Regions from separate parts of the Streptomyces sp. NPDC049915 genome, predicted to be linked through region 3. Evidence: predicted binding sites of a transcription regulator. Region 3 holds the regulator's gene; each other region holds the start of a gene.

Region 1 (7,715 bases), on a different contig from region 3:
GCTCTGGCGGTGCGCGAACCGTACGGCGTGTGGGGCGGGTTGACCGAGGACGAGCGCGAAGAACTCATGGGGCGGGCGCGTAACCGCCTGGTGACGGCTTCGACCGGCGGGCATGCCGGTTCGAACACTTGAAGGAACGTTTCTTCATCACCCTCAGGGCACGCACACACGCGCGTGCCCTTTTTTCGGCGCCTGCCGGGCCCCCCGGCGGCTGCCGGCCCTCCTTGGCCGCTACCGCCGCGCCGTACGCGCCAGCTGCTCCAGCGTCGCCGCGACCGCCGGCACCTGGGCCAGGTCCGGCAAGGTGAGGGCGACGATCTCCCGCCGCACCGACGGTTCAAGCGTCAGCATGCGTACGCCCCGGGGACGCACGGACTCCACGGCGAGCTGGGGCAGCACGGCGACGCCGAGACCGGCGCCGACCAGACCGACCACCGCGGGGTAGTCGTCGGTGGCGAAGTCGATGCGGGGCGTGAAGCCGGCGCCCTCGCAGACCTCGACCAGCTGGCCCCGGCAGCGCGGACAGCCCGCGATCCACGGCTCACCGGCCAGCGCGCCGATGGCCAGCGGCTCCGCGCGCGCCGCGAGCGGGTGCCGTTCGGGCAGCAACGCTACGAGACGGTCCCTCAGCAGCGGCCGTACGACGAGGTCGTCCCACTCCTCGGCGCCCGCCGCGCCCTCGTAGCGGAAGGCGAGCGCGATGTCGCAGTCGCCCTCGCGCAGCAGTTCCACGGACCGCGGCGGTTCGGCCTCCTCCAGGGAGACCCGGGTGCCGGGGTGGGCGGCGCGCAGAGCGGCCAGGGCGGTGGGGACGAGGGTGGAGCTGCCGCTGGGGAAGGAGACGAGACGGACCCGGCCGGCGCGCAGCCCGGCGATGGCGGCGACCTCCTCCTCGGCGGCGGTCAGCCCGGCGAGGATGCCGGTGGCGTGCCGCACCAGGGCCTCACCGGCCTGGGTCAGCCGCATCTCGCGCCCCGTGCGTACCAGCAGCGGGGTGCCGACGGAGCCCTCCAGGGCCTTCATCTGCTGGCTGACGGCGGGCTGGGTGCAGCCCAGCTCGCGCGCCGCGGCGGAGAAGGAGCCGGTGGTGGCCACGGCGCGCAGGACGCGGAGATGACGAGCCTCGATCACTCTGCAAGCATAAGCGAGGCTTGGGTGCCGCGCAGAATATTGCGTCGACACTTTGAGGTCTGCTCGTTACCGTGCCCTCATGAAGCTTCTGTCTCTCAACGTGGGCCAGGCCCGGCCCGTCCCCTACACCGACCAGCCGGAGGGGCTGACCGGCATCGACAAGCGCCCGGTGGACGGGCCGGTCAAGGTGACGGCGCCGGGGCCGAAGGGGGTCGGCGCGAGCGGGCTCGCCGGGGACGCGGTGTGCGACACCCGCCACCACGGCGGCGACGACCAGGCGGTGTACGCCTTCGCCCGCGAGGACCTGGACGACTGGGAGCGCGAGCTGGGGCGGGAGCTGGCGAACGGCACGTTCGGCGAGAACCTCACCACGCGGGGCGTGGACGTCTGCGGCGCACTGATCGGCGAGCGCTGGCGGATCGGCCCCGATGTGGTGCTGGAGGTGACCAGCGGGCGCATTCCCTGCCGCACCTTCCAGGAGCACCTGGGTGAGAAGGGCTGGGTGCGCCGGTTCACGCACCGGGGCGCACCAGGGGCGTATCTGCGGGTGATCGAGCCCGGGGAGATCCGCGCGGGCGATGCGATCGAGGTGGTGCACCGGCCGCAGCACGACGTGACCGTGGCGATGCAGTTCCGGGCGCTCACCACCGAGCGCGAGCTGCTGCCGCGGCTGATCGCGGCCGGCGCGGCACTGCACCCGGAGGCGCTGGCGGCGGCGCGCAAGTACGTCGGTGGGCAGAGGCGCTGACCTCGTGTCAGACGGGGGGTGCTGAGCACGGAGTCTGTCAGTCCGGGTAACTAGTCTTGGCGCATGACAACGGCTCTGATTACGGGATCGACCGCGGGGATCGGTGCCGCGTTCGCGCGGCGCCTGGCGGCTGACGGGCACAACCTCGTGCTGGTGGCCCGGGACACCAAGCGGCTGCGCGAGCAGGCGACCGAGCTGCACGACCGGCACGGCATCGAGGCGGAGGTGCTGACCGCCGACCTGGCCGAGGACGACGGCATCGAGGCGGTCGCCGCCCGCCTCGGTGACCGGCGCAACGCCGTCGACCTGCTGATCAACAACGCCGGCTTCGGCAACAAGGGCCGCTTTCTCGAGGTCCCGATGGCCGACGAGCTGAGGATGCTGAAGGTGCACTGCGAGGCGGTGCTGCGGCTGACCTCGGCGGCGACGGAGGCGATGCGCGAGCGCGGCCGGGGCGGGGTCGTGAACGTGGCGTCGGTCGCCGCCTTCGTGCCGCGCGGCACGTACGGGGCGTCCAAGGCGTGGGTCGTGCAGTTCTCCCAGGGCGCGGCGCGCGACCTGGCGGGCAGCGGCGTACGGCTGATGGCGCTCTGCCCGGGCTTCGTCCGCACGGAATTCCACCAGCGGGCCGGGATGGGCACGGACAACATCCCGAACTGGATGTGGCTGGACGCCGACAAGGTGGTCGCCGCGGCCCTGACGGACCTGGCGCGCGGCCGGACCCTGTCCATCCCCGACCCCCGCTACAAGGCCCTGATGGGTGCGGCGAAACTCGTCCCGAGGGGACTGCTGGGCGGGCTCACCTCGCGGACGGGGCGGAAGTACGGGCCGCAGTAGCGCCGTCGCGGCATGCCGCCGTGATGCCCAAGGAGGACAATGGTGGTGATCGACCCGGACCCACGGCGGACCGAGGTGACGCCATGACCTTCGTACAGCTCATCGACTGCAGGACCAGCCGGTTCGACGAGATGGACCGGCTGATGGACACGTGGGTCGAGAAGACCAAGGGGAAGCGGACGGCGACGCACAGTGTGATCGGGAAGGACCGGTCGGACGCGTCGCACTTCATCGAGATCGTGGAGTTCCCGTCGTACGAGGACGCGATGCGGAACTCCAACCTGCCGGAAACCGACAAGATCTTCCAGGAGATGGTGGCTCTCTGTGACGAGATGCCGTCGTTCACCGATCTGGAAGTGGTGCGCGACGACCAGCTGAACGCGGCGACCGTGCGGCGGTTCTTCGAGATGCTCGCCGTCGAGGGCGATCTGCCTCCAGTGGACGACCTGATCGCCGAGGACTACCACGACCACGATCCCGCCAATGAGCAGGACACCATGGGCCGGGACGCGATGCGGCGCGAGATGGAGATGTGGCGCGGTGGTTTCCGCCTCGCCTTCCGCATCGAGGACCAGATCGCGCAGGGCGACCGGGTGTGCACCCGGTGGACCTGCGACGCGACCCACACCGGTGAGTTCATGGGTCTCGCGCCCACCGGCCGGCAGGCGACCATGACCGGTACGACCGTCTTCCGGTGCGGCGAGGACGGCACGATCGTCGAGGGGTGGTGGCAGTACGACCGGCTCGGCCTGATGACGCAGCTGGGTGCGCTCGACGCGCTGGAGCAGTAGCCGGCAACGCGAAGGCCCGGCACCCCGAGGGGTGCCGGGCCTCAGTGCTGACGTGCGTCAGTGGGAGTGACCGTGGCCGTGGCCCGCGGCGGCCTCTTCCTCTTCCTTCTTCTCGACGACCAGGGTCTCGGTCGTGAGCAGCAGGGAGGCGATGGAGGCGGCGTTCTCCAGGGCGGAGCGGGTGACCTTGACCGGGTCGATGACGCCGGCCTTGACCAGGTCGCCGTACTCGCCGGTGGCGGCGTTGAAGCCCTGGCCCTTGTCGAGCTCGGCGACCTTGGAGGTGATGACGTAGCCCTCGAGGCCGGCGTTCTCGGCGATCCAGCGCAGCGGCTCGACGGCGGCCTTGCGGACCACGGCGACACCGGTGGCCTCGTCGCCGGTCTTGCCGAGGTTGCCCTCGAGGACCTTGACGGCGTGGACCAGCGCGGAGCCACCACCGGAGACGATGCCCTCCTCGACCGCGGCGCGGGTCGCGGAGATGGCGTCCTCCAGACGGTGCTTCTTCTCCTTCAGCTCCACCTCGGTGGCGGCGCCGACCTTGATCACGCACACGCCGCCGGCCAGCTTCGCGAGGCGCTCCTGGAGCTTCTCGCGGTCCCAGTCGGAGTCCGTGTTCTCGATCTCGGCCTTGATCTGCGCGACGCGGCCCGCCAGCTCCTCGGCCTTGCCGGCACCCTCGACGATCGTGGTGTCGTCCTTGGTGACGGTGACGCGGCGGGCGGTGCCGAGCACCTCGAGACCGACCTGGTCGAGCTTGAGGCCGACCTCCTCGGAGATGACGGTGGCGCCGGTGAGGACGGCCATGTCCTGCAGCATCGCCTTGCGGCGGTCGCCGAAGCCGGGGGCCTTCACCGCGACGGCGTTGAACGTGCCGCGGATCTTGTTGACGACCAGGGTCGACAGGGCCTCGCCCTCGACGTCCTCGGCGATGATCAGCAGCGGCTTGGAGGAGCCGGCCTGGATGACCTTCTCCAGCAGCGGCAGCAGGTCCGCGATGGCGCCGATCTTGCCCTGCGTGATCAGGATGTACGGGTCGTCGAGGACGGCCTCCATACGCTCCTGGTCCGTCACGAAGTACGGGGACAGGTAGCCCTTGTCGAAGGCCATGCCCTCGGTGAAGTCGAGCTCCAGACCGAAGGTGTTGGACTCCTCGACGGTGATGACACCGTCCTTGCCGACCTTGTCCATCGCCTCGGCGATGAGCTCGCCGACCTGGCTGTCCTGGGCGGACAGACCGGCGACGGCGGCGATGTCGGACTTCTCGTCGATCGGGCGGGCGGTCGCGAGGAGCTCCTCGGACACGGCCTTGACCGCGGCGTCGATGCCCTTCTTCAGGGCGGCCGGGGAGGCACCCGCGGCGACGTTCTTCAGACCCTCGCGCACGAGCGCCTGGGCCAGCACGGTCGCGGTGGTCGTACCGTCACCCGCGATGTCGTTGGTCTTGGTCGCCACCTCCTTGACCAGCTGGGCGCCGAGGTTCTCGTACGGGTCCTCGATCTCCACCTCGCGGGCGATGGTCACGCCGTCGTTGGTGATGGTCGGGGCGCCGAACTTCTTGTCGATGACGACGTTGCGGCCCTTGGGGCCGATCGTCACCTTGACGGTGTCGGCAAGCTTGTTGACGCCGCGCTCGAGGGCGCGACGGGCGTCCTCGTCGAACTTCAGGATCTTCGCCATGGCAGCGGGAGCCCTCTCGGAAATCTCGTGGGTAAAACGACTGCGCCCCGGCGCCCGGCTTCGTTATCGGTCGCAGGGGCCAGGGCGCAGCTGAAAGCAGAACTTCGGGTGAAGTGTGCTTACTTCTCGATGATCGCGAGCACGTCGCGGGCCGAGAGAACGAGGTACTCCTCGTTGTTGTACTTCACCTCGGTGCCGCCGTACTTGCTGTAGAGCACCACGTCGCCGACCTTCACGTCGAGCGGCAGACGGTTGCCGTCCTCGAAGCGACCCGGGCCCACGGCCAGGACGACGCCCTCCTGGGGCTTCTCCTTGGCGGTGTCCGGAATGACCAGGCCGGAGGCCGTGGTCTGCTCGGCGTCGAGCGGCTGGACCACGATGCGGTCCTCGAGCGGCTTGATGGCAACCTTGGAGCTGGCGGTCGTCACGATCCGACCTCCCCCTTCGGAGATCTCACGGGGTTAACTGTCTGAGGTGGCGACCAGGTCGATCCGTCGTCGCGGGTGCCGGACCTGCCCGTCGCTGTGTTGGCACTCTCATCTGCCGAGTGCCAGAGCCGAGACTATGACCGGGATTAGCACTCGGTCAAGCGGAGTGCCAATTGCGGTGCGGCGCGTCTGGGAAACGGGGGGTGTGGACCGGCGTTTCCTGGAGCCCAGTGCGGTGGCCGACCGGGGGTGGCTGGCGCTCACGGCGCTGGCCGTGCCGCCCCAGCGGCACGACTGCCCGCAGCTACGCACGACGGCGGCCCGCAGCCGCGCGCGCCACCGCGTCGGTGCACCCGCGTTCGGCGGGAAGGGGACGGGGTGGGGGGTGTCCGCCCGCAGCGGCCGGCACCGGGCAAGGGCACCGTCGTCGGGAACGGGCGGCCGGACCGAGGACGGACACCCCCCAGCCCGGCCCCGACCCACCCACCGGCCGTAGGCGCTACGCACGCCACGACGCGACCGCAACGGGCCGCCGCAGGCCTATAAGGGGCGCGGGGAACGGCGCGACCAGCCACACACAACCCGCAGACGAAGAACGGCCCCGCCCTACAGGTAGTCCTCCAACCGCCCCACCGTGAGCCCCCCACCCTGAATCTCCCGCAACAACCGCACCGTCCGCTCCCGCAGCACCGGCCCCGTCGTCTCGTCCGGGTCCACCGCGATGATGTCGCCCGGCCCCAGCCGGTGCTCCCCCGCGACGTACGACAATCCCCCGTCACCCCCCACCGACACCCGCCACAACACCACCGCCGAGATCCCGCAGTCCCCCGCCGCCCGCAACGTCGTCGCGTCGTACCTGCCGTACGGCGGCCTGAAGAGCCGCGGCCACACCCCGAACCGCGCGTGCAGTTTGCGCTGCTGCCCGCAGATCTCCGCCCGCTGCCCGGCGTACGGCAGGCCCCGCATCGCGGGGTGGTCGAGCGTGTGGTTCTCCAGCGACGCCCCCACCGCCCGCAGCCGCGCGAAGTGCGCGTACCCCGGCCCGACCACGCTGTCCGTGAGGAACATCCCCACCGGCAGCCGCAGTTCCCGCACCAGGTCGACGAACCGAGGGTCCCGCTCGGCCCCGTCGTCGTACGTCAGGAAGACGACCTTGTCCCGCGTGGGCACACGGTCGACGACCAACGGCAGACCCGCACCCCCACCGGCACCCGCCTTGCCAAGAACACGGCCAACCCGCCCCCGCGCAGCGGAAGGCGCGGGGGCCAGCGGCCGGTCCAGACCCCAGCGGCGGTACGCCGGCTCGGCGGCGGGACGGTGCGTACCCACCCGTTCCGCCGTCTTCTTGCCGAGCCGTTCGATCGGGTCCACCGACTGCGCGCACCCCGTCAGACAGACCGCCACCGAACAGACCGCCGCCAGAATCCCGGCCACCGGCCCCCGTCGCCGCCCCCGCGTCCTCACAGGTAGTCCTCCAGGCGTGCCACCGCGTACCCCTTGTCCGTCACCTTCTTCAGGAACCGGCGCACCATGTCGGGCATCGTGCCCTTCCAGTCGTCCCGGCCGCGGAAGTGCGTCAGGACGATGTCGCCGGGGTGGAGGTCCTGGTCGTCCTCGCGGTACTCCCAGTGGTCGACGAAGACCTCCTCGTCCCACAGTGGGGCGTACTTGATCCCGCAGGACCGAGCGGCACGCAGCGTGTCCTGGTTGTAGTTGCCGAACGGCGGCCGGAAGACCGTCGGCCGCTTGCCGTACTGCTTCTCGATGATGTCCTGCATGTCGCAGATCTCGTGCTTCTGCCGGGCGTAGGACAGCCCCGGCAGGTACGGGTGGTGCAGGGTGTGGTTGTTCAGCGTCACCCCCCGCGCCTGCATCTTCTTGAAGTACCCGTAGTCGTTCTTGATCAGGTAGTTGCTGAGGAAGGCCGTGTACGGGATGCGCAGGTCGCTCATCATGCGCAGGAACGCCGGGTCCTTCTCGGCGCCGTCGTCGATGGTGAGGAAGACGATCTTCTGGTCGGTCGGGATCCGGGTGAAGACCGGCGGCAGGCCCAGCTCCTCGTGGTCGTCGACCTCGAAGCCCTGGCGGGTGTGGATCCGG
Region 2 (7,715 bases), on a different contig from region 3:
TCGCCCGGGCCACCGGGTCACCGCCGTAGGCGTCGGTACGGCGGTTGGTGCCCTCCCACAGGAACTGGTCGACGAGGTAGCCGTGGGCGCCGTGGATCTCGACGCCGTCGAAGCCGATGCGCTCGGCGTCGGCGGCGGCCTGGGCGAACGCGGCGACCACGTCGTCGAGGTCCTGCTGCGTCATGGCCTTGCCGGTGGGCTCGGCGCCGGCCGTGACGAGGCCGGAGGGGCCCATGGCCGGGGCGTCCGGGAAGGGCGGCTCGCCCTGCTTGCGGACCATGCCGATGTGCCACAGCTGCGGCACGATCGTGCCACCGCCCGCGTGCACGGCCTCGGCGACCTTCGCCCAGCCGGCCAGCTGCTCCTCGCCGTGGAACCGCGGCACCCGGTCGCTCTGCCCCGCCGACTCGTGCCCGACGTAGGTGCCCTCGGTGACGATCAGGCCGACCCCGGCGGCGGCACGGCGGGCGTAGTACGACACCACGTCCTCGCCGGGGACGCCGCCCGGCGAGAACATCCGGGTCATCGGCGCCATCGCGATGCGGTTCGGGACGGTCAGACCGTTGATCGTCGTCGGGCGGGACAGCAGGGCGGCCGCGCGGGCGGCGGCGGGCTCGGCGAGGGTCATGCGAGGCTCCTCAGGTGACCGGTGGGTATGTGCGCGCGCATTGTTGCACTCACTGAAGCAACCGATCACGCCCCGCCCCTCATTCCGGCCACGGGGCCCGGCGGATGTGACCCCGGACACGCCCGAGGGCGGCACCTCCAGCCGGAAGCTGGACGTACCGCCCTCGGAAAGGCCTTCGCGAAGACCTGTGAAGGACAGGTGATCCCGGAAGGATCAGAAGTCCATGTCACCGCCCGGCATGCCGCCGCCGGCCGGGGCCGCCGCCTTCTCCGGCTTGTCGGCGATGACGGCCTCGGTGGTGAGGAACAGCGCGGCGATCGACGCGGCGTTCTGCAGCGCGGAGCGCGTCACCTTGGCCGGGTCGATGATGCCCTCGGCGACCAGGTCGACGTACTCGCCGGTCGCGGCGTTCAGGCCGTGGCCCGGGGTCAGGTTGCGCACCTTCTCCACCACGACGCCGCCCTCGAGGCCGGCGTTGACCGCGATCTGCTTCAGCGGGGCCTCGAGCGCGAGCTTCACGGCCTGGGCGCCGGTCGCCTCGTCACCCTCGAGCTCCAGCTTGTCGAAGACGTGGGTGGTCTGCAGCAGGGCCACGCCACCACCGGCGACGATGCCCTCCTCGACGGCCGCCTTGGCGTTGCGGACGGCGTCCTCGATGCGGTGCTTGCGCTCCTTGAGCTCCACCTCGGTGGCGGCACCGGCCTTGATGACCGCGACACCGCCGGCGAGCTTCGCCAGGCGCTCCTGCAGCTTCTCGCGGTCGTAGTCGGAGTCGCTGTTCTCGATCTCGGCGCGGATCTGGTTCACGCGGCCCGCGACCTGGTCCGAGGAGCCGGCACCGTCGACGATGGTGGTCTCGTCCTTGGTGATGACGACCTTGCGGGCGCGGCCCAGGAGGTCCAGGGTCGCGTTCTCCAGCTTGAGGCCGACCTCCTCGGAGATGACCTCGCCGCCCGTGAGGATGGCGATGTCGCCGAGCATGGCCTTGCGGCGGTCGCCGAAGCCCGGGGCCTTGACGGCGACGGACTTGAAGGTGCCGCGGATCTTGTTGACGACCAGGGTCGACAGGGCCTCGCCCTCGACGTCCTCGGCGATGATCAGCAGCGGCTTGCCCGACTGCATGACCTTCTCCAGCAGCGGGAGCAGGTCCTTGACCGAGGAGATCTTGGAGTTGGCGATGAGGATGTACGGGTCCTCGAGCACCGCCTCCATGCGCTCCATGTCGGTGGCGAAGTAGGCGGAGATGTAGCCCTTGTCGAAGCGCATGCCCTCGGTGAGCTCGAGCTCGAGGCCGAAGGTGTTGCTCTCCTCGACGGTGATGACGCCTTCCTTGCCGACCTTGTCCATGGCCTCGGCGATGAGCTCGCCGATCTGGGTGTCGGCGGCGGAGATGGAGGCCGTGGAGGCGATCTGCTCCTTGGTCTCGACGTCCTTCGCCTGCTCCAGCAGGGCGGCGGAGACGGCCTCGACGGCCTTCTCGATACCGCGCTTCAGAGCCATCGGGTTGGCACCGGCGGCGACGTTGCGCAGGCCTTCCTTGACCAGGGCCTGGGCGAGCACGGTCGCGGTGGTCGTACCGTCACCGGCGACGTCGTCCGTCTTCTTGGCGACTTCCTTGACCAGCTCGGCGCCGATCTTCTCGTACGGGTCCTCGAGCTCGATCTCCTTGGCGATGGACACGCCATCGTTGGTGATCGTGGGCGCGCCCCACTTCTTCTCGAGGACGACGTTGCGGCCCTTGGGGCCGAGCGTCACCTTCACGGCGTCCGCGAGCTGGTTCATGCCGCGCTCGAGGCCGCGCCGCGCCTCCTCGTCGAACGCGATGATCTTGGCCATGTGAAGTGGTCCCTCCAGGACTGGGGGTGATTACTTCGGACCGCGCCCGCGCCCGCGACGGACGGCCCCGACCGGAGGAAGCTCCTTGCCCCGCCCGGCCCTGGCCTCACCGACCCGGTCCTTACGTTGTCACTCTCACCTTCAGAGTGCTAACGCAATGATTAGCACTCGGGCATGGCGAGTGCAAGCGCCTCCCCCGCATCGGGCCCCTTCGTCAGCCGCCCGCGAACACCGCCGCACGGCGCCCTGGACACGCCGAAGGGCCCGCACCCTGTGCGAGGTGCGGGCCCTTCGTGCGTGAAAGAACGTTCAGGCGGTGACGCGAACCATGTCGGCCTGCGGACCCTTCTGGCCCTGCGAGATCTCGAACTCGACCCGCTGGCCCTCCTCCAGGGTGCGGTAGCCGTCCATCTGGATGGCGCTGTAGTGGACGAAGACGTCCGCACCACCGTCGACCGCGATGAAGCCGTAGCCCTTCTCCGCGTTGAACCACTTGACGGTGCCCTGAGCCATGCCTAACTCCCCTATTACTGGCCCTTGCACAGACCCGCACTTCGCGGATCCGGGTCAGACCTCACCCCCCGATGGGTGGGGGCGTGCGCCGGAACGCGTCGACCGCGGCTGAATGTATCTGTCCAACTGCCGTCTGCAACAGGTCAATCGGACGAGAAATCTGGACGACCCGGGCCCGAAATCTCGCGAGAATTCACCTGAATTCCGAGTAAGTCGGGCCATTCAAAGGGGGCAAAAAAGACAAAAGACCCGCATACTTTGGCTACTTCTTGTCGCCCGTGCAGCAGGTTCCAGAGATCACGCCTCGTCGATTCCGGGGCGCGTTCCCCAACTCTACCGCGTCTAATCACATGGAATTGCCCCCTCCGTTTCTCTCACGGAAGGGGCAGCCCGAGGAACTCTGTGTGTCAGCAGCCGCCGGCGACCGCCGGAATGATCGACACACCCGCGCCGTCCGGGGTGGCCGTCTCCAGACCCTGCTCGAAGCGCACGTCGTCGTCATTGACGTACACGTTGACGAACCGGCGCAGCTTGCCCTGGTCGTCCAGCACCCGCGCGGCGATGCCGGTGTGGTTCTTCTCCAGGTCCGCGATGACCTCGGCGAGGGTCGCCCCGTCGGCGGGAACCTCGGCCTGGCCACCGGTGTAGGTGCGCAGGATGGTGGGGATGCGGACAGTGACGCTCACGTGGAAACCTCCGGTGGGATCGGCGCCCTGAAGGGGCGCGGGGAACTGCGCGACCAGCCCCCCGCGGTCCGCAGACAGACGATGGTCTCTTAGACGAGACCCGCGTCGCGGAACGAGTCGAGGGTGGGTCGGATCGTCGCGGTCAGTCCCGTACCGGCGACCGCGTCGAGGGTCTTCAGCCCATCACCCGTGTTCAGCACCACCGTGGTCTTCGCCGGGTCCAGCAAACCGTTCTCGATCAGCTTGCGGGTCACACCCACCGTCACCCCACCGGCGGTCTCCGCGAAGATCCCCTCCGTGCGGGCCAGCAGCTTGATCGCGTCGACGACCTGCTCGTCGGTGACGTCCTCCACCGCGCCGCCCGTGCGGCGCGCGATGTCCAGGACGTACGGCCCGTCGGCCGGGTTGCCGATCGCCAGCGACTTGGCGATGGTGTTCGGCTTCTGGGGGCGCACCACGTCGTGCCCGGCCTTGAAGGCCGTGGACACCGGCGAGCAGCCCTCGGCCTGCGCACCGAAGATCTTGTACGGCTTGTCCTCGACCAGGCCCAGCTTGATCAGCTCCTGCAGGCCCTTGTCGACCTTGGTGAGCTGCGAGCCGGAGGCGATCGGGACGACGAGCTGGTCGGGCAGCTGCCAGCCGAGCTGCTCGCAGATCTCGTACGCCAGCGTCTTGGAGCCCTCGGCGTAGTACGGACGCAGGTTGACGTTGACGAAGCCCCAGCCCTCGCCGGCCGGGTCGCCGATCAGCTCGGAGCAGAAGCGGTTCACGTCGTCGTAGTTGCCCTCGATGCCGACGAGCTCGCCGCCGTAGATCGCGGCCATGACGACCTTGCCCTGCTCCAGGTCGTGCGGGATGAACACGCAGGAGCGCAGGCCGGCCCGCGCGGCGGCGGCCCCGACGGCGCCGGCCAGGTTGCCGGTGGAGGAGCAGGACAGGGTGGTGAAGCCGAAGGCGCGCGCCGCCTCCAGGGCCTGCGCGACCACGCGGTCCTTGAAGGAGTGGGTCGGGTTGCCCGAGTCGTCCTTGACGTACAGGCCACCGGTCACGCCGAGCTCGGCGGCGAGGTGGTCGGCCTTGACGAGCTTGGTCCAGCCCGGGTTGATGTTCGGCTTGTCGGCCACGTCCGCGGGGACGGGCAGCAGCGGGGCGTAACGCCAGATGTTCGCCGGACCCGCCTCGATACGCTTGCGGAGTTCCTCGGTGTCGTAGGCCGAGAAGTCATAGGCGATCTCGAGCGGGCCGAAACACTCCTCGCACGCGAAAACCGGGCCCAGCGGGACCCGGTGACCGCACTCGCGGCAGCTCAGGGCCGCGGCGGGACCGAGGTCGACGGTGGAGGTGCTGGTAACTGTCTGCGCAGCCATGTGAGGCGAGGCCCTTTCTCCTCATCTTCCTCACGACGCATCTCGCCGTGAGACGGAATTGGCACCTTCCCCGGCCGGGAGCCTCGCGTGAACGAGTCCGGAATCAGGGTGGTTGCCGGGGCTTCACCGGGCCGTGTCCCTCTGCCCCTCTGGATGAGCGGTATTCGGTTGTGAACGCGGGCGACCCCCGACATGCGATGGTCATCAGCGTTGTCCAAGACTGTAACCGAAGGCCAGGACAGTTGAGATAGTCGTCCGAACCGCGAGATGGATCACACGATCACCCGGTGTGATCACGACAGTGAGGAGCCGCAGACCGTGCTTGAAGAAGTTGAGCGCTGGCTGAGCAGTCGCTCCTGGTCGGTGACCGATCGACCCCTGCACCAGATCCTGGCCGCCAAGCGCGCCACGGGGCAGACGGTCTCCGTCGTGCTGCCGGCGCTGAACGAGGAGGAGACGGTCGGCGACATCGTCGCGATCGTCCGGCACGACCTCATGCAGCAGGTTCCGCTGGTCGACGAGGTGGTCGTGGTCGACTCGGGCTCCACCGACCGTACCGCCGAGGTGGCCGCCGCCGCGGGCGCCCGGGTCGTCCACCGCGACGAGATACTGCCGCGCGTCCCCGCCGTCCCCGGCAAGGGCGAGGTGCTGTGGCGCTCCCTGCTGGTCACCGACGGCGACATCGTCTGTTTCGTCGACGCGGACCTGAAGGAGTTCTCCTCCGACTTCGTGACGGGCATCGTCGGCCCGCTCCTCACCGACCCCGAGGTCCAGCTGGTCAAGGCGATGTACGACCGCCCGCTGGCCGGCGCGGCGGGCCAGGGCGGCCGGGTCACCGAGCTGATGGCCCGCCCGCTGCTGAACATGCACTGGCCGCAGCTGGCGGGCTTCGTGCAGCCGCTCGGCGGCGAGTACGCGGCCCGCCGCAGCCTGCTGGAACAGCTGCCCTTCCCCGTCGGCTACGGCGTGGAGCTGGGCATGCTGGTCGACGCCCTGCACCTGGTCGGCCTCGACGGCCTCGCCCAGGTCGATGTCGGCGTGCGCATCCACCGCCACCAGGACGGTCAAGCCCTTGGCCGGATGGCCGCGGCGATCTACCGCACCGCCCAGCTCCGGCTGGCCCGCGGCCATCTGATCCGGCCGTCGCTGACCCAGTTCGAGCGGAGCGAGGACGGCTTCGAGCCGCGCACGTACTCCGTGGACACGGAGGAGCGCCCCCCGATGACGGAGATCGCGGAGTACGCGGCGCGGAAGGTGGCGTGACGCGGGTCGCCCCCGGAAGGCGGCGTGCGATGGATGTCCGTCAGCCGGCGTGACCGTCGGACCAGCGCCAGCGGCCCGCCGAGTCCTGCTCACAGGTCAGGTACTCGCCGCCCTTGCCGTAGGTGCTCAGACCGTGGTGGCGGTTGGCGCAGAACTGGCCGTCGGCGTAGCAGTTGCCCGCGGGGCTGGTGATCGCACAGGCCTTGCTGCCGCCACTGGTCCCGCCGCCGGTCCCGCCGCTCGATCCCCCGCTCGTCCCGCCACCCGCGGCGGTCCTCGTCGGCTCCGGGGTGTGCAGCAGACCCCCGTCGCAGTCCCGCCCGTCCCGGGCGATGACGAAGGCGACGTCGAAGGAGGGGGTGCGGTCGGCGGGGTCGTCGATCTGCTCGCAGACCTTCTCGCCCGCGCCCCAGGAGGAGGCCGTCCGGCCGCCGCCGTCGAGGGAGGCCCCGGTGCCCTGGAGGTAGACGGCGTAGCGCAGGCCGCTCGCGCGGGCGGCGGCGACGGCCCGGCCGACAGCCGTTCCGGTGTGGTCGCTGATCGTGACGACGGTGGGCTCGGCCACCGGGCTCGGGCTGCTGCTCGTCGGGGACGGCTCCGGCTGAGGAGCCGACGTGCTCGGTGCGGCTTTGGTCACCGGTGCGGTCTGCTGGACGGCCTTGCCGTCGCCGCCGCCGTCGCCCTGGCAGCCGGCGAGGGCCAGCGCGGCTGCCGCCACCAGCGCCGCGAGACCGGATACTCCACGGCCCCCCACCCCACGTCTGCGGCCACGTATCCCCATCATGATCAACCCGCCCCCCTGGCGTACCGGTCGTTCCGTGTAGAGCGCATCTTGTCCTGTTCACGGGATCTCCACAAGCGGTCGGCCGCATACGACCGGACACCGAATCCGGCCATACGTTTGAGTTTTTCCGGTGCGGGCTAGGTTGAGGCGTATGGCTTCCACGCACGCTGCTGATCAGAGGGCTCGGGTGCTGGTCGCGTCCAACCGCGGCCCGGTGTCGTACTCGGTGGGCGACGACGGCTCACTCACCGCCAAACGCGGCGGCGGCGGACTGGTGTCCGGACTGTCGGCCATCGGACCGGAGGCAGGGGCGCTGTGGGTGTGCTCCGCGCTGTCCGACGGCGACCGCGAGGCGGTGCGGCGCGGGGTCGGCGAGCAGGGCGTGCGGATGCTGGACGTCCCGGCCGACGTACATGCCGACGCCTACAACGGCATCGCCAACTCCGTGCTCTGGTTCGTGCACCACATGCTGTACCAGACGCCGCTGGAGCCGGTCTTCGACGCCGAGTTCCGCAGGCAGTGGGCGTCGTACGAGACGTACAATCGGGCGTTCGCCGAGGCGCTGGCCGAGGAGGCCGCCGACGGCGCGGTGGTGATCGTGCAGGACTATCACCTGACGCTGGTGCCGGGGATGCTCC
Region 3 (7,715 bases):
GGACTCGTCGAGGACCTCAGCCGCCGTGTCGCGCTCGCCATCGGCGCCGCCCGCCAGTACGCCCGGCAGGCCACCATCAGCGCCGTCCTCCAGCGCGGCCTGCTGCCCGGCGCCGTCGCCGAGATCCCCGGAGTGCGCACCGCGCTCGTCTACGAGCCCTGCGACAAGGGCGGCCCCAGCGGCGACTTCTACGACGTCTTCCCGGCCGGGCACGGCCGCTGGTGCTTCGCCGTCGGCGACGTCCAGGGCAAGGGCCCCGAGGCCGCCGTCGTGATCGGACTGGCCCGGCCCTGGCTGCGGCTGCTGGCCCGCGAGGGCTACGGCGTCGCCGACGTCCTCGACCGCCTCAACCAGCTCCTCCTCGACGACGCCACCGAGGCCGCCGACGCCGCCGCCCGCGCCTTCGCCGGTCCCGTCGCCCCCGGGGACGGCCCGCAGACCCGTTTCCTGTCCCTGCTCTACGGCGAGCTGCTGCCGTACGAGGGCGGCGTCCGCTGCACCCTGGCCTCCGCGGGGCACCCGCTGCCGCTGGTCCTCGGCCCCGGCGGCGACGTCCGTACCGCCGCGCGCCCGCAGACCCTGCTCGGCGTCGTCGAGGACGAGACGTACACCAGCGAGACGATCGAGCTGCGGCCCGGCGACACCCTGCTGTGCGTCACCGACGGGGTGACCGAGCGGCGCAACGGCCCCGACCAGTTCGACGACGGCGACGGGCTGGCCCGCGCGCTCGCCGGCTGCACCGGCCTCGACGCGGACCTCGTCGCCGAGCGGATCAGCCGGCTGGTGCACGAGTTCGGCGGGCAGCCGCCGGAGGACGACCTGGCACTGCTGGTCCTCCAGGCGGAGTAACCTTCCGCCGTCCTGGACAATGGGAGACATGCCTTCCGCACTCCCCGACGGCGAGCCCGTCCCCGACGACGGCGCGCTGCCCGCGTCCGCGCTCGCCGGCGCCGCCGAGCGGCCCCTCGGGTTCTATCTGCATGTGCCCTACTGCGCGACCCGCTGCGGCTACTGCGACTTCAACACCTACACGGCGACCGAGCTGCGCGGCACGGGCGGAGTGCTGGCCTCCCGCGACAACTACGCCGACACCCTCACCGACGAGATCCGCCTCGCCCGCAAGGTGCTCGGCGACGACCCGCGCCCCGTGCGCACGGTGTTCGTCGGCGGCGGTACGCCCACCCTGCTGGCCGCCGGCGACCTGGTGCGGATGCTGGCGGCGATCCGTGACGAGTTCGGCCTCGCGCCGGACGCGGAGATCACGACGGAGGCGAACCCCGAGTCCGTCGACCCGGCCTATCTCGCCACCCTCCGTGAGGGCGGCTTCAACCGGATCTCCTTCGGCATGCAGAGCGCCCGGCAGCACGTGCTGAAGATCCTCGACCGCACCCACACCCCCGGCCGCCCGGAGGCGTGCGTGGCCGAGGCGCGCGCGGCGGGCTTCGAGCACGTCAACCTCGACCTGATCTACGGCACGCCCGGGGAGTCCGACGACGACTGGCGGGCCTCGCTGGACGCCGCGATCGGCGCCGGTCCCGACCACGTCAGCGCGTACGCGCTCATCGTCGAGGAGGGCACGCAGCTCGCCCGGCGCATCCGGCGCGGCGAGGTCCCGATGACCGACGACGACGTGCACGCCGACCGCTACCTCATCGCCGAGGAGACCCTCTCCGCGGCGGGCTTCGACTGGTACGAGGTGTCCAACTGGGCCACCTCCGAGGCGGGCCGCTGCCTGCACAACGAGCTGTACTGGCGCGGCGCCGACTGGTGGGGCGCGGGCCCGGGCGCCCACAGCCACGTCGGCGGGGTGCGCTGGTGGAACGTCAAGCACCCGGGCGCCTACGCGGCGGCGCTGGCCGCGGGCCGCTCCCCGGGCGCCGGGCGCGAGATCCTGAGCGAGGAGGACCTGCGCGTCGAGCGCATCCTGCTGGAGCTGCGACTGCGCGAGGGCGTACCGCTGGACCTGCTGAAGACCGACGGCCGCCGGGCCGCCGACCGCGCCCTGTCCGACGGACTGCTCCAGGCACAGCCGTACGCCGAGGGCCACGCGGTGCTGACCCTGCGCGGGCGCCTGCTGGCGGACGCGGTGGTGCGGGACCTGGTGGACTGACCTGCACGAGTCTGGCGGACTGACCTAACCGGGTTCGCTGACGAAATCGATCAGCTGCTCCACTTTGCCGAGCAGCTCCGGCTCCAGGTCCTTGTACGACCGCACCCGGCCGAGGATCGCCTGCCAGGCCGCGCCCGTGTTCTCCGGCCAGCCCAGGGCCCGGCACACGCCGGTCTTCCAGTCCTGGCCGCGCGGGATCACCGGCCACGCCTGGATGCCCAGCGCCGACGGCTTCACCGCCTGCCAGATGTCCACGTAGGGGTGGCCCACCACCAGCGCGTGCTCACTGGTCACCGCCTCGGTGATCCGCCATTCCTTCGTGCCCGGCACCAGATGGTCCACCAGGACGCCGAGACGCGCGTCCGCATCCGGGGCGAAGGACTCCACGATCGCCGGCAGGTCGTCGACGCCCTCCAGGTACTCCACGACGACGCCTTCGATGCGCAGGTCGTCACCCCAGACCTTCTCCACCAGCTCCGCGTCGTGCCGTCCCTCGACGTAGATCCGGCCGGCGCGGGCCACTCGCGCGCGGGCGCCGGGCACGGCGACCGAACCGGAAGCGGTACGACCGGGCCGCACCGGAGCCGCCGGGGCGGGCCTGACCAGCGTCACCACCCGGCCCTCCAGCAGGAAACCGCGCGGCTGGAGCGGGAACACCCGGTGCTTGCCGAAGCGGTCCTCCAGGGTGACCGTGCCTGCCTCGCAGCGGATCACCGCGCCGCAGAAGCCGCTGCCGGGCTCCTCCACCACCAGGCCCGGCTCGGCCGGGACCTCGGGGGCGGCCTGGGGCTTCTTCTTCCAGGGCGGGGTCAGGTCGGGGGAGTACTGCCGCATTCGGATGACGATAGGAGAACTCCGGGCCCGCAGGGGCGCGGATCAGCGCGACACGCCGAAGCGGGCCACCAGCACGTCCCGCTGCGCCCGCACGAACGCCGCGTCCACCACCGCTCCGTGACCGGGCACGTACAGCGCGTCCTCGCCGCCGAGCGACAGCAGCCGGTCCAGCGCGTCCGGCCAGTGCGACGGTACGGCGTCGGGGCCCGCCTGCGGCTCGCCGGACTCCTCGACGAGGTCACCGCAGAACACCACCTCCCGCTCGCCCGGGACCAGGACGGCGAGATCGTGGGCGGTGTGCCCGGGACCCACGTTGGCGAGCAGCACCTGGCGGCCGTCGCCGAGGTCGAGGGTCCACTCGCCGCTGACGTGGTGCCGGGCCGGTGCGAGGGCCGCCGCGGCCTTCTGGGCGTCCCGCGCGTCCAGGCCGTTGGTCACCGCGTCCGCGCGCAGCTCCTCGCGGCCGCGCGGGGTGAGCACCGACTCGATCCCGACGGCACCGAAGACCTCCGCGCCCTCGAACGCCGCCGCACCGAAGACGTGGTCGAAGTGGGGATGGGTGAGCGCGAGATGGGTCACACCGTGACCGGCGAGCCGCTCGGCCTGAGTGCGCAGCCGGGCCCCTTCCGCGAGGCTGGATCCGGCGTCGACCATGAGCGCCGTGCCGGCGCCGACGACCAGCCCCGCCGTGCAGTCCCAGCCCGGCAGCCGGCACCGTCCGACCCCTGCCGCCAGCCGTTCCCACCCCAGCTCTTCCCAAGTCACCGTCATACCCGCGACGCTAGCCCCAACCGGCCGTGCAGTATGACCAGCCTTGCCGGGGGCGTACCCCACCGCCGTACACTGGCCCGGGGACGTCTGGCACTCGGACGCGCAGAGTGCCAGGGAGATGTCAGGGAAGATGCCGAGGGAAGACTTCTGGAGGTGTGCGCGATGCTGAGTGAGCGAAGGCTTCAGGTGCTGCGCGCCATCGTCCAGGACTACGTCGGCACCGAGGAGCCGGTCGGCTCGAAGGCACTGACGGAGCGGCACAACCTGGGCGTCTCCCCGGCGACGGTCCGCAACGACATGGCGGCCCTGGAGGACGAGGGCTACATCGCGCAGCCGCACACCAGCGCGGGGCGCATCCCCACCGACAAGGGCTACCGGCTGTTCGTCGACAAGCTGGCCGGTGTGAAGCCGATGACCGGACCGGAGCGGCGCGCGATCCAGAACTTCCTCGAGGGCGCCGTCGATCTCGACGACGTGGTGGCCCGTACGGTGCGGCTGCTGGCGCAGCTCACCCGGCAGGTCGCCGTCGTGCAGTACCCGTCGCTGACCCGCTCGACCGTGCGGCACGTGGAACTGCTGTCGCTCGCGCCCGCGCGGGTGATGCTGGTGCTGATCACCGACACCGGCCGGGTCGAGCAGCGCATGGTGGACTGCCCGGCACCGTTCGGCGAGGCCTCGCTGGCGGACCTCAGGGCCCGGCTGAACAGCCGGGTCGCGGGCCGCCGTTTCACGGATGTGCCGAAGCTGGTGGAGGATCTGCCGGAGGCCTTCGAAATGGAGGACCGCGGCACGGTCTCGATGGTGCTGTCCACGCTGCTGGAGACGCTCGTCGAGGAGAACGAGGAACGGCTGATGATCGGCGGCACCGCCAATCTGACGCGGTTCTCGCACGACTTCCCCCTCACGATCCGGCCGGTGCTGGAGGCGCTGGAGGAGCAGGTCGTCCTCCTGAAGCTGCTCGGCGAGGCGAAGGATCCGGGCGTGACCGTCCGTATCGGTCATGAGAACGCCCACGTAGGACTCAACTCCACGTCCGTCGTGTCGGTCGGCTACGGTTCGGGCGGCGAGGCTGTCGCCAAGCTCGGCGTGGTCGGACCGACCCGCATGGACTACCCGGGAACGATGGGAGCGGTACGCGCAGTGGCACGGTACGTCGGACAGATCCTGGCGGAGTCGTAGGTGGCCACGGACTACTACGCCGTACTCGGCGTGCGCCGCGACGCGTCGCAGGATGAGATCAAGAAGGCGTTCAGGCGGCTCGCTCGCGAGCTGCACCCGGACGTCAACCCCGATCCGAAGACGCAGGAGCGGTTCAAGGAGATCAACGCCGCCTACGAGGTGCTGTCGGACCCGCAGAAGAAGCAGGTCTACGACCTCGGCGGCGACCCGCTCTCGCAGGCCGGTGGCGCCGGCGCGGGCGGCTTCGGCGCGGGCGGCTTCGGGAACTTCTCGGACATCATGGACGCGTTCTTCGGTACGGCGTCGCAGCGCGGGCCGCGCTCGCGCACCCGCCGGGGCCAGGACGCGATGATCCGGGTCGAGGTCGAGCTGGACGAGGCGGCCTTCGGCACGACCAAGGACATCCAGGTCGAGACCGCGATCGTGTGTTCCACCTGCTCGGGTGAGGGCGCCGCGCCGGGCACCTCCGCGCAGACGTGTGACATGTGCCGCGGCCGCGGTGAGGTCTCGCAGGTCACCCGGTCCTTCCTGGGCCAGGTCATGACCTCGCGGCCGTGTCCGCAGTGCCAGGGCTTCGGCACGATCGTGCCGAACCCGTGCCCGGAGTGCGCCGGTGACGGCCGGGTGCGCTCGCGGCGGACGCTGACGGTGAAGATCCCGGCCGGTGTCGACAACGGCACCCGCATCCAGCTCGCCGGCGAGGGCGAGGTCGGGCCCGGCGGCGGTCCCGCCGGTGACCTCTACGTCGAGATCCACGAGCTGCCGCACCAGACCTTCCAGCGGCGCGGCGACGATCTGCACTGCACGGTGACGATCCCGATGACGGCAGCGGCGCTCGGCACGAAGGTGCCGCTGGAGACGCTGGACGGCATGGAGGAGGTCGACATCCGGCCCGGCACCCAGTCCGGCCAGTCGATCCCGCTGCACGACCGCGGTGTCACGCATCTGCGGGGCGGCGGCCGCGGCGATCTGATCGTGCACGTCGAGGTCCAGACGCCGACCAAGCTCGACCCCGAGCAGGAGCGCCTGCTGCGCGAGCTGGCCAAGCTCCGCGGCGAGGAACGGCCCACGGGCCAGTTCCAGCCCGGGCAGCAGGGGCTGTTCTCGCGGTTGAAGGACGCGTTCAACGGGCGGTGACCGACTGCGGTGGCCGGGTGGTTCTCCGCCCGGCCACCGGCCCGTTCCTGTGGCCTATGCCAAGAGGACGGGTGGGTTCGGACTTGTTCGGGGGACGTGACACCATGCCGTCATGTCCTCCCTGACCGATCTCTTCCCCCATCCGATCGTGCAGGCTCCCATGGCGGGCGGCGTCTCCGTCCCGCCGCTCGCCGCCGCCGTCTGCGAGGCGGGCGGGCTGGGCTTCCTCGCCGCCGGGTACAAGACCGCCGACGGGATGTACCAGGAGATCAAGCAGTTGCGGAGCCTGACGAACCGCTCCTTCGGGGTCAACGTCTTCATGCCGCAGCCGCAGTACGCCGAATCCGGTGCCGTCGACGTCTACGCGCACCAGCTGGCCGGGGAGGCCACCTGGTACGAGACCGAGCTGGGCGACCCCGACAGCGGGCGGGACGACGGCTACGAGGCGAAGCTCGCCGTGCTGCGGGACGACCCGGTGCCGGTGGTCTCCTTCCACTTCGGCGTGCCGAGCCGTGACGTCGTCGACTCCCTCCACCGGGTCGGCACCTTCGTGATGGTCACCGCCACGACCGCGGACGAGGCGGTCGCCGTGCAGCACTCCGGCGCCGACGCGGTGATCGCACAGGGTGTGGAGGCCGGCGGCCATCAGGGCACGCACCGGGACGTACCGGAGAACGACGGCTCGGGGATCGGACTGCTGGCGTTGCTGGCGCAGGTGCGGGAGGCCGTGTCGATCCCGGTGGTCGCCGCGGGCGGACTGATGCGGGGCAGCCAGATCGCCGCGGCGCTCGCGGCGGGGGCGAGCGCCGCCCAGCTCGGCACGGCGTTCCTCGCGACGGAGGAGTCCGGGGCGCACGCCGTGCACAAGGACGCGTTGACCAACCCGCTGTTCGTGCGGACCGAGCTGACCCGGGCGTTCTCCGGCAGACCGGCGCGCGGGCTGGTCAACCGGTTCCTGCGCGAACACGGCCCGTACGCACCGGCCGCCTACCCGGAGATCCACCATCTGACCGCGCCGCTGCGCAAGGCCGCCGCGAAGGCGGGCGACGCGCAGGGCATGGCGCTCTGGGCGGGACAGGGGCACCGGCTGGCCCGGGCCCTGCCGGCCGGGCGGCTGGTGGAGCTGCTGGTCGGCGAAGTCCGGGCGGCGCGGACAGCGTTGTCGGCCGGGAGCCACGGGGGTGAGGTGCGATGACGGCGCCCGTCTTCGTCGTCGAGTCGTTCGGGACGGACCGGGGCCGGTTCGTCCTCGACGGGCCCGAGGGGCGGCACGCCGTCTCGGTCAAGCGGCTGCAGGTGGGCGAGGAGGTCGTCCTCACGGACGGCGCCGGGCGGTACGCGCTGTGCACGGTGACCGGGGCGGAGGGCAAGGACCGGCTGATCGTCGACGTCCCGTCGGTCGAGGAGGAGCCCGCGCCGGCGCCGCGGATCACCGTGGTGCAGGCCCTGCCCAAGGGCGACCGGGGCGAGCTGGCCGTGGAGACCATGACCGAGGTCGGGGTGGACGCGATCGTGCCGTGGCAGGCGGCGCGGTGCATCACGCAGTGGAAGGGCGAGCGGGGGCTGAAGGCGCTCGGCAAGTGGCGCAACACCGCACGGGAGGCGGGCAAGCAGTCCCGGCGGGTGCGGTTCCCGGAGGTCGCGGACACGGCGACGACCAAGCAGGTCGCGGCACTTTTGGCCA

Evidence for each region. Region 3 encodes HrcA, which represses chaperone genes, less so after heat shock. Its sites were predicted from a motif close to TTNGCACTCNGNNNNNCNGAGTGCNAA; they were not measured.
Region 1: a site for HrcA is predicted at 5,762-5,788, ahead of groES (co-chaperone GroES). Genes of this name have one in related genera too.
Region 2: a site for HrcA is predicted at 2,626-2,652, ahead of groL (chaperonin GroEL). Genes of this name have one in related genera too.

The regions. Positions count from the first base shown of each region.
Region 1 is NZ_JBFAMH010000011.1:75,572-83,286, reverse strand. It holds gene AB0J12_RS20760 (WhiB family transcriptional regulator) at 1-132, shown strand, start outside; gene AB0J12_RS20755 (LysR family transcriptional regulator) at 232-1,131, opposite strand; gene AB0J12_RS20750 (MOSC domain-containing protein) at 1,211-1,879, shown strand; gene AB0J12_RS20745 (SDR family oxidoreductase) at 1,943-2,716, shown strand; gene AB0J12_RS20740 (ester cyclase) at 2,800-3,507, shown strand; gene groL (chaperonin GroEL) at 3,565-5,187, opposite strand; gene groES (co-chaperone GroES) at 5,307-5,615, opposite strand; gene AB0J12_RS20725 (polysaccharide deacetylase family protein) at 6,222-6,977, opposite strand; gene AB0J12_RS20720 (polysaccharide deacetylase family protein) at 7,076-7,715, opposite strand, start outside.
Region 2 is NZ_JBFAMH010000004.1:365,664-373,378, forward strand. It holds gene AB0J12_RS09000 (NADH:flavin oxidoreductase) at 1-628, opposite strand, end outside; gene groL (chaperonin GroEL) at 842-2,464, opposite strand; gene AB0J12_RS09010 (cold-shock protein) at 2,774-2,977, opposite strand; gene AB0J12_RS09015 (MoaD/ThiS family protein) at 3,385-3,663, opposite strand; gene thrC (threonine synthase) at 3,753-5,030, opposite strand; SAM riboswitch class I at 5,049-5,190, opposite strand; gene AB0J12_RS09025 (glucosyl-3-phosphoglycerate synthase) at 5,349-6,293, shown strand; gene AB0J12_RS09030 (hypothetical protein) at 6,334-7,011, opposite strand; gene AB0J12_RS09035 (trehalose-6-phosphate synthase) at 7,229-7,715, shown strand, end outside.
Region 3 is NZ_JBFAMH010000007.1:121,614-129,328, reverse strand. It holds gene AB0J12_RS14920 (SpoIIE family protein phosphatase) at 1-849, shown strand, start outside; gene hemW (radical SAM family heme chaperone HemW) at 878-2,110, shown strand; gene AB0J12_RS14910 (DUF3097 domain-containing protein) at 2,135-2,944, opposite strand; gene AB0J12_RS14905 (MBL fold metallo-hydrolase) at 2,987-3,715, opposite strand; gene hrcA (heat-inducible transcriptional repressor HrcA) at 3,878-4,894, shown strand; gene dnaJ (molecular chaperone DnaJ) at 4,895-6,031, shown strand; gene AB0J12_RS14890 (nitronate monooxygenase) at 6,144-7,226, shown strand; gene AB0J12_RS14885 (16S rRNA (uracil(1498)-N(3))-methyltransferase) at 7,223-7,715, shown strand, end outside.